Regions from separate parts of the Exiguobacterium sp. ZWU0009 genome, predicted to be linked through region 2. Evidence: riboswitches for the same ligand, from Rfam matches in the RefSeq annotation. Region 2 holds a riboswitch; each other region holds the start of a gene.
What was found. A riboswitch is a leader RNA that binds a small molecule or an ion and turns the genes downstream of it on or off. The one in region 2 is predicted to bind thiamine pyrophosphate.

Region 1 (4,239 bases), 810 kb from region 2:
TAAGGCGCAACCACCGGATGGGAATCTTCCCTTCCGGTTTTTTTATACCCTCATTTATTTTTCTCATAAACTAATTGTCGCTTTTATTGAAAACGCTTACAATAGGAACGTACTTTATTTTGTCAGAATTGGGGGAAGTCATCATGCAACTCAAACGAGAGATGACGAGTCGACACCTGTTCATGATCTCACTCGGGGGAATCATCGGGACAGGCTTATTTTTAGGGTCAGGATTAACTATTTCACAAGCAGGACCTCTCGGGGCGGTCCTCAGTTACATCGTGGGTGGGACCATCATGTATCTGACGATGTTATGTCTAGGGGAATTAGCGGTCTATATGCCGGTCTCGGGGTCCTTCCAGACCTATACGACCCGCTTCATTGGACCAGGAATTGGCTTTGCCGTCGGTTGGATTTATTGGCTCGGCTGGGCCGTGACGGTCGCACTCGAAATCACGGCAGCTGGCAGTTTGATGGACCGCTGGTTTCCGAATGTACCCGTCGTCGTCTGGTGTACCGTCTTTACGGTCTTACTGTTCGGTCTGAATGCCGTCTCAGCCAAAGCATTCGGTGAAGCCGAATTCTGGTTCTCGAGTTTGAAGGTCCTCGCGATCCTTTTCTTCATCATTCTAGGTGGCGCTGCTTGGTTCGGCTGGTTACCGATGGAAGCAGATCGTCCAACCTCGTTATTCGCGAACTTTACGGCAAGCGGTTGGTTTCCAAACGGGATTCTTGGCGTCTTGACGACGATGATTGCTGTCAACTTCGCCTTCCAAGGAACGGAATTGATCGGTGTTGCGGCTGGGGAGTCCGACACGCCAGAAAAATCGATTCCAAAAGCCATCCGCAATACAGTCTGGCGGACGTTCATCTTCTTCGTCTTATCGATTACGATCGTTGGTGCATTAATTCCGTATGAAACAGCTGGCGGAGTCAGCAGTCCGTTCATCATGGTCTTTGATGCGATCGGTATTCCGTACGCTGCTGATTTGATGAACATCGTCGTCTTGACGGCACTATTGTCCGTCGGAAACTCCGGATTATATGCGGCGACTCGGATGTTATGGGCAATGGCGCAAGAAGGGATGATTTCAAAGAAATTATCTTACGTCAATGCACATGGTGTGCCGATGCGGGCGTTGCTCTTTACGATGATGTTCGCGATGTTATCGCTTCTGACCGCATTTTTCGCAGAAGATACCGTCTTCATTTGGCTCTTGTCCTTAGCCGGACTCGGGGCTCAAGTCGGCTGGATTTCAATCTCTGCTTCTCAGCTTGCATTTCGTCGTCAGTTCGTCCGAAACGGACACGATGTATCCGAACTGAAATTCAAGACACCACTCTATCCGGTGTTACCACTGATTTCGTTGACACTTAACGTCGTCGTCCTCGTCAGTCTTGCGTTTCAAGCGGATCAACGAATCGCTCTATACATCGGTGTTCCTTTCTTCCTTGTCATGTGGGGAAGTTATCATCTCTTCGTCAAAGGAAAACATCTATCCGCTCAAAGCGACATCCGTGTCGCCCCTTCTCAACTCGAAGAATAATTTCATCTAAAAAGAGGCCGCGGAGTCATCCACGGCCTCTTTCCTATGATTGTGCTATTCCTTAAGCGTCCGCATCATCAATAGTTCTCCTTGATGGAGCTCTACCTTCGCTTCTGACGCACACCATTCATTACTGACGGTCAAGGAATCTCCGACCGGTACTGGATGTGCATCAAGTGGATATTTGACTCCGGATAAGCTTAAAGTCGACGGTACGAGTGGAATGAACGAAAGATAATGATAGCTCCCTGCTTCGACTGCATACGTTCCCTCAGCCAAGTATCGTACCTCTTCTCGTTTCGTCACGAGTCGTGCCTCTGGGTATCGCTTCAACAAATAGACATTTTGGACGGTCATGTCGAGCCGCCCACCTGTCGCCCCGATAATGAAGGTATCCTCAAACTGTTTCTTCTCTGAGACTGTACGAAGTGCCAGTTCGAGATCCGTTTCATCTTTCTCGGCCGGATGAACGATTGCCCCTTCTGGTACATAACCAAGCGAATCAAAATCACCAATCGTCAGGTCGCATGTCAGCCCAAACGATTCAATCGTCTGAACACCACCGTCGACACCGACGATAAAGTCACCTGGCTGACAAAACGTCCGTAAATCCGGCGCTTCTTCTCGCGGACCGGCACAGACGAGAATCGCCCGCATCTCAGACGCCTCGTGCCGAATAACGGAGTAAGCGTGGCGCAGTCGTAAATAGAATTCCTGCTACGATTCCACATAAGATGTACGAAGGAACCATATACGTTGCGTTATAGACAAAAGAGTACTCCACGACTGGACCTTTTGCATACTCGGCAAAAAAGACGATTCCACTGATGACATGACAGATATAACGGAGTCCTGCGCCTAATAACGTCGCAAGGAGAACGAACGCCATCAAGCTTTTCTTTTGTCCATTGCGCGCGGCTAGTCTGACTTGACGCGCGAACAGACCACTTAATCCGACGACACCATACGCAATCGTATAGTCAAGTATCGGTTGAACGATCGTCAAAACTTGTGGAGCGAACATCAATTGAATCGTACCGACAAGCGCTCCCGTGACGACCCCTCCGACGACACCGTGGCGAAATGCCATGACGAAGATCGGTAGCATCGCTAAGCTGATTGAGCCTCCTTGTGGCATTTTGAATGGAATCAGTAAATCAAAGACGACTCCGAGACTGGCGAAGATGGCAATTTCCATCATCATTTGTAACCGTTTCATGCTGTTTTTCCTCCTTCATTGTACGAGAGGACGCAAAAAGGCAGTACGACGAACGCCGTACTGCCTGCGTGCGCCACATCCCTACGTCCGTTTGAACGGAACAGGTTCGAAGGGTTAAAGTCTAAAAGACTCCTCTCAGCCGCTTTTCAAGCGACACCCCTTGCGGTCATCATATTTCGTTTTCTCGTTCTTATTATACGGCAGCCTCTTGACGAATGCTAGTGATCGCTTCCGCATAATCTGGTGCATTGTAGATTGCTGATCCTGCGACGAGAACGTTCGCACCGTTATCGATGCAAAGCTTTGCCGTTTCCGGATTGACGCCACCGTCAATCTCGATTTCAAATGTCAGACCACGATCTGCTTTCATTTGCGCGAGTGCTGCGAGTTTCGGCATGACACGCTCGATAAAGGCTTGTCCACCGAAGCCCGGATTGACCGTCATCAATAAAACCATATCGACATCCTCAAGGACGTGTTCAATCGTTGATAATGGCGTATGGGGATTCAAGACGACCCCTGCCTTTGCGCCCGCTGCTTTGATTTGTTGCAAGACACGATGGACATGATTCGTCGCTTCGACGTGGAACGTCACGATGTCCGCCCCTGCTTTGACGAAATCCTCGACGAAACGTTCTGGCTGGTCGATCATCAAATGGACATCGAGAATCATATCCGTCTTTTGACGTAAGCTGCTAAGCACAGGTAATCCAAATGAGATGTTCGGTACGAACTGACCGTCCATGACATCAAAATGGATATAGTCCGCGCCTGCTGCTTCGACTGCTTTAACATCGCGTTCGAGATTCGCAAAATCTGCTGATAAAATAGATGGTGCAATTTTAATCATCTTTAATACCTCCGGGCTCGATTCTTGATTTCGTCTATAAACATACCATAGTTCTCATAACGAGAGGACATGATTTCTTGGGCTTCGACGGCTTCCTTGACGGCACAACCGGGTTCATTCAAATGCAAGCAACCTCGGTATTTGCAATCATCTTGTACAGCCACGAATTCAGGGAAACTCCACCGTACATCCTCGATTTCCATATCATACGGAAAATCGAGGTTCGAGAAACCTGGCGTATCGGCAATCAATCCTTCGGCAAGCGGCATCAATGTGACGTGGCGAGTCGTATGACGTCCGCGTCCGAGTGATTTCGAGATGGCACTTGTTTCTAAATCAAGAGAGGGCTCCAGTGCATTGAGCAATGAACTTTTCCCGACACCGGATTGTCCGGCGAGAACGCTTGTTTTTCCAGCAAGTAACGGACGGACTTGCTCAATACCTGCCAACGTCTCACTTGATGTCTCGATGACCGTATACCCAATCTTCCGGTAAGCGGCAATCGCCTCTCGGACAGCCGGTCCTTTGACATCGTCCAGCAAATCCATCTTCGTCAATAGGATGACGGGTTGAATTTCCTTCGCTTCGATCAAAACGAGAAATCGGTCGAGCAAGTGCGCTGA
Region 2 (4,239 bases):
TTCGCGACAGGTACACCGTCACTTGCGACGACCATTGCGAGTGAGATCAAGACACCAGTCAGGATGGCTGTCAGAATGCGGGTTGCGAGCAATACTTCGTAACTTGGTGCAAAACTACTGGCAAGATTCAATAGTATCCAAGCAAGTAAGAGACGTAGGATCAGGCGACGCCGTTCCAGATGACCGGTCATCGACATGACGATCGGCGTACCAATCGCAAAGGAAATGGCAAAGGCCGAGACGAGCGTACCGGCTGTTGCGATCGTGATATCAAGGGCTGAGGAGATTTCAGCGAGGATCCCGACGATGACGAATTCGCTTGTTCCGAGAACGAATGTCAGGAGCGACAACGTAGCAATCAAGAGCCAATCGCGTCGACTTAAACGAGTAGTAGGTGACATGGATGATTCCTCAATTCTAGCGCTTGCGCGCGAAACTATGAGTAACAGGATAGCATGAAACGATTTCGTCGGGTATCGCAAAGCGAGATTTCGGGAAAAGAACCATTATTCGAAATAGCGTGTGAATTTCCAGGCTTGCTATTTTTTGCGTATACTACAGAAGAAGACTAATTATAAAGGAGTGGAAACGATGCAAGCGACAGTGACATGGAACAAACAGATGGGGTTTAGTGGACAGACGGAATCAGGGCATCATCTTGCGATGGACGCAGCACCCGAAAACGGTGGTGAAAACCAAGCACCACGACCGACCGAACTCTTGCTACATGCCGTTGCCGGCTGTACTGGAATTGATATCGTCTCGATTTTAGAGAAGATGCGCTTGACGATCACCCATTTCGAAATGGATATCGAAGGAGAACGGGCAGAGGATCATCCGCGACGTTTTACGTCGATCTCGATTCATTACCGGCTTGAAGGTGATCTCCCGGAAGATAAGGTCCGTCGTGCCATCTCGTTATCAAAGGATAAATATTGTTCGGTCTCGCAATCCCTGAATGCTGAGATTTCTGTCTATTATTCGATCAATGGTGTGCGGAGCGAGGATCCTTTGTGAAGAAAGTCGTACTGATCGGTTGCCTGTTGCTTGCAGGGTGTGCACAGGAGACGACGGAACCAACGAAACCATCACAATCAGAAACGAAGCAACCGACAGAAGAAAAGAAACCGAAACCTGAACCGACGAAAGAAGATCGACAACAAGCACAACTAAAGCAACAATTAAAAACGATGTCGACGTCAGAAAAGATCGATCAACTGCTCTACATCGGAGTCGCCGGCACGGAACTTTCAGCAGATGACCGGAAACTGTTAAAGACGCATGCGATTGGTGGGGTCTTACTGCTTGGCGGAAACATCACGTCGGAAGAGCAACTCTTGACGTTCACGCGTGCGATTCAAGAGACGAACCAAAAACCGTATGCGTTCGTCGGGATTGATGAAGAAGGCGGACGCGTCAGCCGGGTACCGGATCAACGATTACGTCTACCGACGAGTCAACGGATGGCGCAAGGAGCAGATGATGCGAAAATGGAAGACGTCGGACGTACGCTCGGACATTTGTCACGTTTTTATGGCTTCAACATGGACTTCGCGCCGGTCCTTGACGTCAACAGTAATCCGAACAATCCGATCATCGGCGACCGTGCGTTAAGTGCTGATCCGAATACTGTCGCGACGCTTGGTACGGCCCTGATGCACGGGATGCAGGAGACGGGAACGATTCCAGTCGTCAAACATTTTCCCGGTCACGGCAATACGAGTGTCGATTCCCATGTCGGGCTACCGAAAGTGACGGCATCAAAGGAAGAATTGAAGCGGACGGAACTGTTACCGTTCCAAGAAGCGATTCAAGAGGGCGCCGAGATGGTGATGGTCGCCCATATTCTCTATCCCGCATATGACGATACGAATCCGTCCTCGCTCTCAAAGCCGATCTTGACTGACCTCTTGCGTCAGCAACTCGGATTCAACGGTGTCATCATCACAGATGATCTCGTCATGGGGGCGATCACGAAACAATATGGTCTCGCGGAAGCGGCACGTCAGTCGCTCGTCAACGGAGCTGATATGGCGATGTTTTCAGAGGCAGGTGCTTACACAAAGGTTCATGCTGAAGTGATGCAAGCCGTCAAAGAAAAGACGCTGACGCCGGAGATGCTCGATGGCAAAGTGATACGCATCCTGAAGCTAAAGCAGACGTATGCCGACAGCCAAGAGCAACAGCGACCAACGAAATCGGAACTGATTCAGCAAGTGGAAGCGCTCAACTAGGACTAGCGAAGCAAAGCGACTCATGCTAGACTAATGGGGCAAGCCAATTAAACACGAAAAGACACTAGGGGAGTCTCCCAGCAGACTGAGACGGAAGTATCCGGACCCTTTGAACCTGATCTAGTTCGTACTAGCGGAGGGAAGTGGCTCGAAACCCTAGATATCCTTAGCGCTTCAGCGCATTTTCGGACCACTCCCTTCAACATCGGGAGTGGTCCTTTTTCGTATGGAAAGGAAGAACATGATGCGTTTACATCTGATTTCGACGGGATCCATTAATCCGCTTGACGAAATAAAGACCTTTCAATCGCTTCAACCCTATACGGATCAGCTGCATCTACGTGAACCGAACTTATCGGCGGCAGAATTACTTGATCTAATTGAAGCGCTCCTTGCGCACGGTTATTCGCCTGATCAGTTAACGGTTCATGATCGGGTCGATGTCGCCCATGTCACTGGCATCGGTGTGCAGCTGACGCGCCGTTCCTTACGTGTCCGCGATGTGCGACGTCATTTTCCGAATCTCGTCATCGGAAAATCGGTCCATTCACTAGCAGAGGCACTGGCAGCAGAAGCGGAAGGAGCCGACCGACTGCTGTACGGTCATATTTATCCGACAGCGTCGAAGCCGGACGTGCCACCACGAGGTATTGACGCCTTGAAGCAAGTCGTCACCTTCACGACGAAACCAGTCATTGCGATCGGTGGGATTACACCAGAACGCATGCCTGAAATCGCAGCGACCGGTGTAACCGGAATCGCCGTCTTATCGGGAATTCTCGGTCAAGCGGATCCACTCGCCGCCGTCAAGCATTATCAGGGGGTACGGGTATGACGAATCACATCATCATCGGCGGTGGAGTCATCGGTTTGACGCTTGCTTACGGTCTCGCCTGTCAGAATGAATCCGTCGTCGTCTTAGAACGCGGAGCAGGTGGACAAGGAACGAGTCGCGCGGCTGCCGGGATGCTTGCGACGGACATCGAGCTCAGAGAGGAATTGCATGCACTTGCCGCGCGAAGTCGTCGTCTGTATCCGCTGCTTGCACGTCGTCTCGAGCGAGAAACAGGCATCGATTGTGGATACCGGGAACAACCGTTTTTGTTAAAACGTAAAGGACGCGAGCATCTGTTTCCGGCTGTCGGTCAAATCGATCCACGACGACTGACGACTGCATTGATGTATGCCTTACACGCACGTGGCATATCGATTGAAGAACAGGTAGATGTCACATGCATCGAAGAGAACGATGACTTCATTAGGATCGAATCGAATGCGGGAATCTGGACCGGACGAACAGTGACGGTCGCTGCCGGACGGGGTTCGCAAGCTTTGCTCGATACAGCTGGTATTTCGATCGCCACATATGGGGTCAAAGGGGAATGTCTCGCCGTCCGTCTCGCGGGTCAGCCGTTACGCTCGATCCTGTTTGACGACGCTGTCTACCTTGTGCCAAAAGCAGACGGACGAATTTTGATCGGTGCGACCGAACTGCCGTACGACGAGACGGTCGGTGTCAGTGTCGCTGGGATCACGTCACTGCTTCAAGCAGCAGAACGACTGTATCCACCGATTCGTGACGCGGTCATCGAAGAAGTCTGGTCCGGTGTACGACCACAAACGGTGTCCGGCTTGCCATATATCGGAGTCACCGATTCATCCCGTCGGATCTTCCTAGCGACGGGGCATCATCGGCATGGCATCTTACTCGCACCGGCGACAGCGGAAGTCTTGGTAAATACATTACGGTTGATTCTGAAGGAGGAAGTCCGATGAACATTACGATTAACGGCAATGACCACACGATCGAACAGATTAAAACGATCGAGGACATGCTCACACAACTCGGCTTAGGGGAAAAGCTCGTCATCGTCGAACAGAATCGACAAATCATCGATCGCATGGCGTACGGTCAGACAGTCGTTCGGAACAATGACACATTTGAAATCGTTCATTTCGTAGGAGGAGGATAAACATGCTGAAAATTGGAGAAAAGACATTTGAA
Region 3 (4,239 bases), 660 kb from region 2:
CGTATCCACGATTCGTCCGATTTCAGACGCACGCTGTTCGTCAATCGCAATCGTTTCACAACGGGGAATGTCCATGTCTGTCACCTCGTTTCTACCTATATTGCACCACGAGAAACGGGACATTGCAAGTTCAGCGCATTCGTCTGCGAATGAGCCAAAACACGAACCATCCTCCTACGTAATCTCCGATATCCCAGACAATTCGATTTTGGTCGACAGCGCGTACGCCGATATCAATGATTTTCGTGCTTTCTAATCGGTTCGTATAACGTTGACGAAGTCGCGTCGGAATCGGTAGACGAAGAAGTGCCCGGTAATAAATATCTAAATGAGTATGACCCCAAATTTCCGTCGCAATCGAGCTCGTTTTAATATACAACGGACGTTTGTAGCGTCTTTCATACTTTTCTTTCAATAAAAGGGCCATTTCATAGGAAACACGATTAGGACGCGGAAATAAGACTTTTCCTAGATGGTAGATCCCCTGATTATCGACTCGAATGATTTGTGGTTCTAACCGATATCGAATCCAATAGCCGCGAAAACGGATCGTCTGCCATTTCAATACAATCACCTCTGAACGGATTATACCCTGTTCTGAAGTGATTGATGCCATTCTCGCACAGCATCTGTCATTTGCTGCGCAGCGAGTTGTCGATCTTCTTTAGCGAAAATCTCTGAGATGACGGCATACCCTTCCAGCGGGATGGGCAGAGAGGAGACATTCGTTGCTGTGATTCCACCAATACCGATTAGAGGTAATCGTACGGCTTCCCGAATCGCCTGAAGCATCGTGTGCGACATGGAATCAGCGTCCGCTTTGGATAAAGTCGCAAATAGAGAACCCACCCCTAAATAAGAGGCTCCGTCTCGTTCTGCTTCAATCGCTTGTGCAACGGTTGCTACTGATACGCCAATCACAGCATCTGGTAAAAGGCGACGTGCTGCGGTTAAAGGAATGTCTTCTTGTCCGATATGCAAACCAGCTCCGGTGAGTAACGCGATATCAATCCGATCATTGATGATTAAAGGAACATCATAGCGATCCGTGAGTGTTTTCAACCGAACTGCCTGATCAAAGAATTCCTTTCCTTGCGCTGTTTTTTCCCGTAATTGCACGATTGTTGCACCACCTAAAATGGCTTCCTCAACGACCGTATCGATCGCGACTCCAGGATGGTACCGACGATCCGTCACTGCATAGATGGAGTAATCAATTGACACGTTCTGTCACCTCCACCAGGTCTTGCTCCGTCATAAGGCTGATGGCATTGAACAACTCTCGTTTAAAATCACCAAGACCTTGCGCGGAGGCTGCTTGTTCCCCTGCTTTTCCCATGACAAATGTCCCGTGGACAGCCGCCTCAAATGCCGTATATCCTGCACCGAGGAAGCTCGCAATCAAGGAGGCCGTCATACAGCCCGTACCCGTGATGTCTCCTAGACGCGGTGTTCCTACATGTAATTCCATTTCGCGCGTTCCATCCGTAATGTAGTCGTTCGGACCTGTCACGACGAGGACAGATTTGTGTTTGCGAGCGAATACGCGAATACTTTCTCGATCCATAATTGCATCTCCCGCAGCATCGACTCCCTTAGTTCGTCCGTCTTCCCCAAGTAACGTCTTGATTTCAGAAGCATTTCCTTTAATGACCGTACACCCGAGATCAATGAGTTCTTTGGAAAAAGCAGTACGTAATGTCGTTGCTCCTGCTCCTACGGGATCAAGAACGATTGGGACATTCAAACGTCCCGCTTCACGGACTGCGAGTCGTTGAGCTGCTTGCATGTCTGCATCGATCGTACCAATGTTTAAGACAAGAGCTTGCGCGAGTCTAACCATCTCTTCTACTTCACGAATGTCTTCTGCCATGACGGGGGATGCTCCAACAGCGAGTGTGACGTTTGCGCAGTCGTTGATCGTAACCGTGTTCGTCAGATGGTGAATGAGTGGTTTGTGTTCAAGAATGGTCGTAAACATGTGTATCCCTCCAAAGTGAATGAAAATGATGTGTCGGTCCAATACCTTGTCCGAGAGCAAATCCATGACGAATTGCCTCCGTGACATAGTTTTTCGCCTGTCGTACACTATCTTGTAAATCTTCTCCAAGCGCCATCCGCGCTGCAATCGCTGCGGATAAGGTACAACCAGTACCATGAGTATGTTGATTGTCTAATCGTTCCGATGTGAAGTGGTGTTCCACTTCCCCATCAAACAACAAATCCGTCGCAGCTCCTGAGAGATGTCCACCTTTTAGCAATACTGCACCTGTCTGTGTAGCCAATTGATGCATCGCCAGTCGCATTTCCTCTAGATTGGTGACCGATCGTCCTGTTAAACGTTCTGCTTCCGGTAAATTCGGTGTGACGAGAGTCGCAAGTGGTAAAAGTTCTGAAATCAATGCTTGTTCAGCTTCCGTCCGCAATAGGGCATGACCGCCTTTAGCGACCATGACGGGATCTAATATAATAGGGACTGTTTGTTTACGGAGATGTGTAGCAATGACACGAATCGTCTGCGCATTCGAGACCATTCCGATTTTGATCGCATCGACACGAATGTCTGAAAAAATCGACGTTAACTGGGCATCTACGATTTCTGGGGATAACTCTTCCACCGCTTGAACTCCCAACGTATTTTGCGCTGTGACGGCTGTCAGTACGCTCATTCCATAAACGCCTAAAGCCGAAAATGTTTTTAAATCTGCTTGAATCCCAGCTCCACCACCGGAGTCGGATCCCGCAATCGTCAGTACATGTTTCATGTTCTTTTCACCTTCCCATCGAGCAATGTAAGGGAGTCGTGACCAACAAAAAAAGCGCCGACCGCTGTAAAAAAGCAGTCGACGCTATACGAAAGCGTTATACACGCATTCCGGTATCCGTTCGGCTCAACTTTCCTACGCTGGTATTATCCAGTTCAGGTAATAGGGTCGAAAACAGATTGGTTTTCCTCTCAGCCGGATTCCTCCAGCTCCCCTAGTTGCTCAAGTATTCGTTTCGCCTTAACTGTAGCATAGAGAAGAAAAAAAAACGAGCCGAAGCCCGTTTTGATTACAGATATGCCAATGGATTGACTGCATTTAGAGGAGAAGAAGCACTGTATTGATAGCCTCCGACATGTAGTTCGAAATGTAAGTGTGGTCCTGTTGAATTTCCTGTACTACCAAGTGTCCCGACTTGCTGACCTTGAGAGACCGTTTGCCCTGCACGAACCGATAATGAACTCATATGTGCGTAGACGGTCGTGTACACTTGTCCATCTAGGAAGTGAGAGATCATGACATGATTGCCGTAAGGTCCACCACCTGATGCTGTGATGACCGTTCCAGCTGCTGCCGCGACGATTGGAGACCCGACCGAACCACTGAAATCAACACCGTTGTGGAACGTGTAACCATTCGCACCGCTTGCTGGTCCGAATCCTTGTGATACTCCACCAGAAGACGGTCGAACGAATTTTCCTCCACTCGAAACAACGGGCGGGGCAACGGAACCAGTTGATTCCGAACTCTTACCTGTTTGTTTTGCTGCTTTAGCATTCGCTTTAGCGGCTTTTTCAGCTGCTGCTTTCTCCGCTGCTGCTTTTTCAGCCGCTGCTTTAGCGGCTGCCTTTGCTGCCGCAATTGCACGTTCTTGCGCTTCGAGAGTCGCTTGAAGTTCTTTTGCGTCTAACAGTTCTGTCGTGAACTTCGTCTTCCCTTTTCGTAATTTCTTCAGCGTAGCACTACGTTCTTTCATTTGAAGCTTTAACGCTTTCTTTTGTTCAATCAATACTTTCTTTTCCTGCATTTGCTCCGCTTTTTTCTCAACGAGCGCTTGTTTTGCTTCTGCTAATTTTTGTTGCGTAGCGATGTAATCCGAAATCATTTTATCGTCTTGCTCAGCGATTTTTTTCCCCGCCATGACACGGCTAAATAAATCACCTAAATCTTTCGATCCGAAAATGACTTCTTCCCATTTAATCGAGTTTCCATCGTTTTCTTGGAAAACACGCAAACGATCACCGAGTAGTTCTTCCTGTTTCTGTAACATTTCTTCGTAACGGACGATGTCTGCCTTTAACTCATCGATTCGAACGTTCAACTGTTCAATTTGTTTATTTTTTTCGGAGACTTGGAAAATCTTTTCATTGATTGCTGCGTCAATTTGATTGATTTGACGTTGCTCTTTTGAGATTTTAGCTTCTTGTTTTTTGATTGCTTTTTCAAGTTTACGTTGTTCAGCGGCATTCTCAGC

Region 1: linked by a shared signal. The riboswitch ahead of thiT (energy-coupled thiamine transporter ThiT) and the one ahead of L985_RS06440 (thiamine phosphate synthase) in region 2 are both predicted to bind thiamine pyrophosphate.
Region 3: linked by a shared signal. The riboswitch ahead of thiD (bifunctional hydroxymethylpyrimidine kinase/phosphomethylpyrimidine kinase) and the one ahead of L985_RS06440 (thiamine phosphate synthase) in region 2 are both predicted to bind thiamine pyrophosphate.

What each region holds. Positions count from the first base shown of each region.
Region 1 is NZ_CP018057.1:2,073,481-2,077,719, forward strand. Features, by position in the region: gene rpmB (50S ribosomal protein L28) at 1-3, shown strand, start outside; gene L985_RS10975 (amino acid permease) at 144-1,547, shown strand; gene L985_RS10980 (thiamine diphosphokinase) at 1,602-2,204, opposite strand; gene thiT (energy-coupled thiamine transporter ThiT) at 2,206-2,766, opposite strand; TPP riboswitch at 2,828-2,937, opposite strand; gene rpe (ribulose-phosphate 3-epimerase) at 2,960-3,616, opposite strand; gene rsgA (ribosome small subunit-dependent GTPase A) at 3,619-4,239, opposite strand, start outside.
Region 2 is NZ_CP018057.1:1,261,664-1,265,902, forward strand. Features, by position in the region: gene L985_RS06425 (MFS transporter) at 1-401, opposite strand, end outside; gene L985_RS06430 (OsmC family protein) at 592-1,017, shown strand; gene nagZ (beta-N-acetylhexosaminidase) at 1,014-2,234, shown strand; TPP riboswitch at 2,291-2,393, shown strand; gene L985_RS06440 (thiamine phosphate synthase) at 2,476-3,069, shown strand; gene L985_RS06445 (FAD-dependent oxidoreductase) at 3,066-4,010, shown strand; gene thiS (sulfur carrier protein ThiS) at 4,007-4,207, shown strand; gene L985_RS06455 (thiazole synthase) at 4,210-4,239, shown strand, end outside.
Region 3 is NZ_CP018057.1:597,051-601,289, reverse strand. Features, by position in the region: gene L985_RS03100 (ArsR/SmtB family transcription factor) at 1-75, opposite strand, end outside; gene L985_RS03095 (hypothetical protein) at 131-574, opposite strand; gene thiE (thiamine phosphate synthase) at 586-1,224, opposite strand; gene thiM (hydroxyethylthiazole kinase) at 1,214-1,981, opposite strand; gene thiD (bifunctional hydroxymethylpyrimidine kinase/phosphomethylpyrimidine kinase) at 1,962-2,765, opposite strand; TPP riboswitch at 2,881-2,991, opposite strand; gene L985_RS03075 (murein hydrolase activator EnvC family protein) at 3,055-4,239, opposite strand, start outside.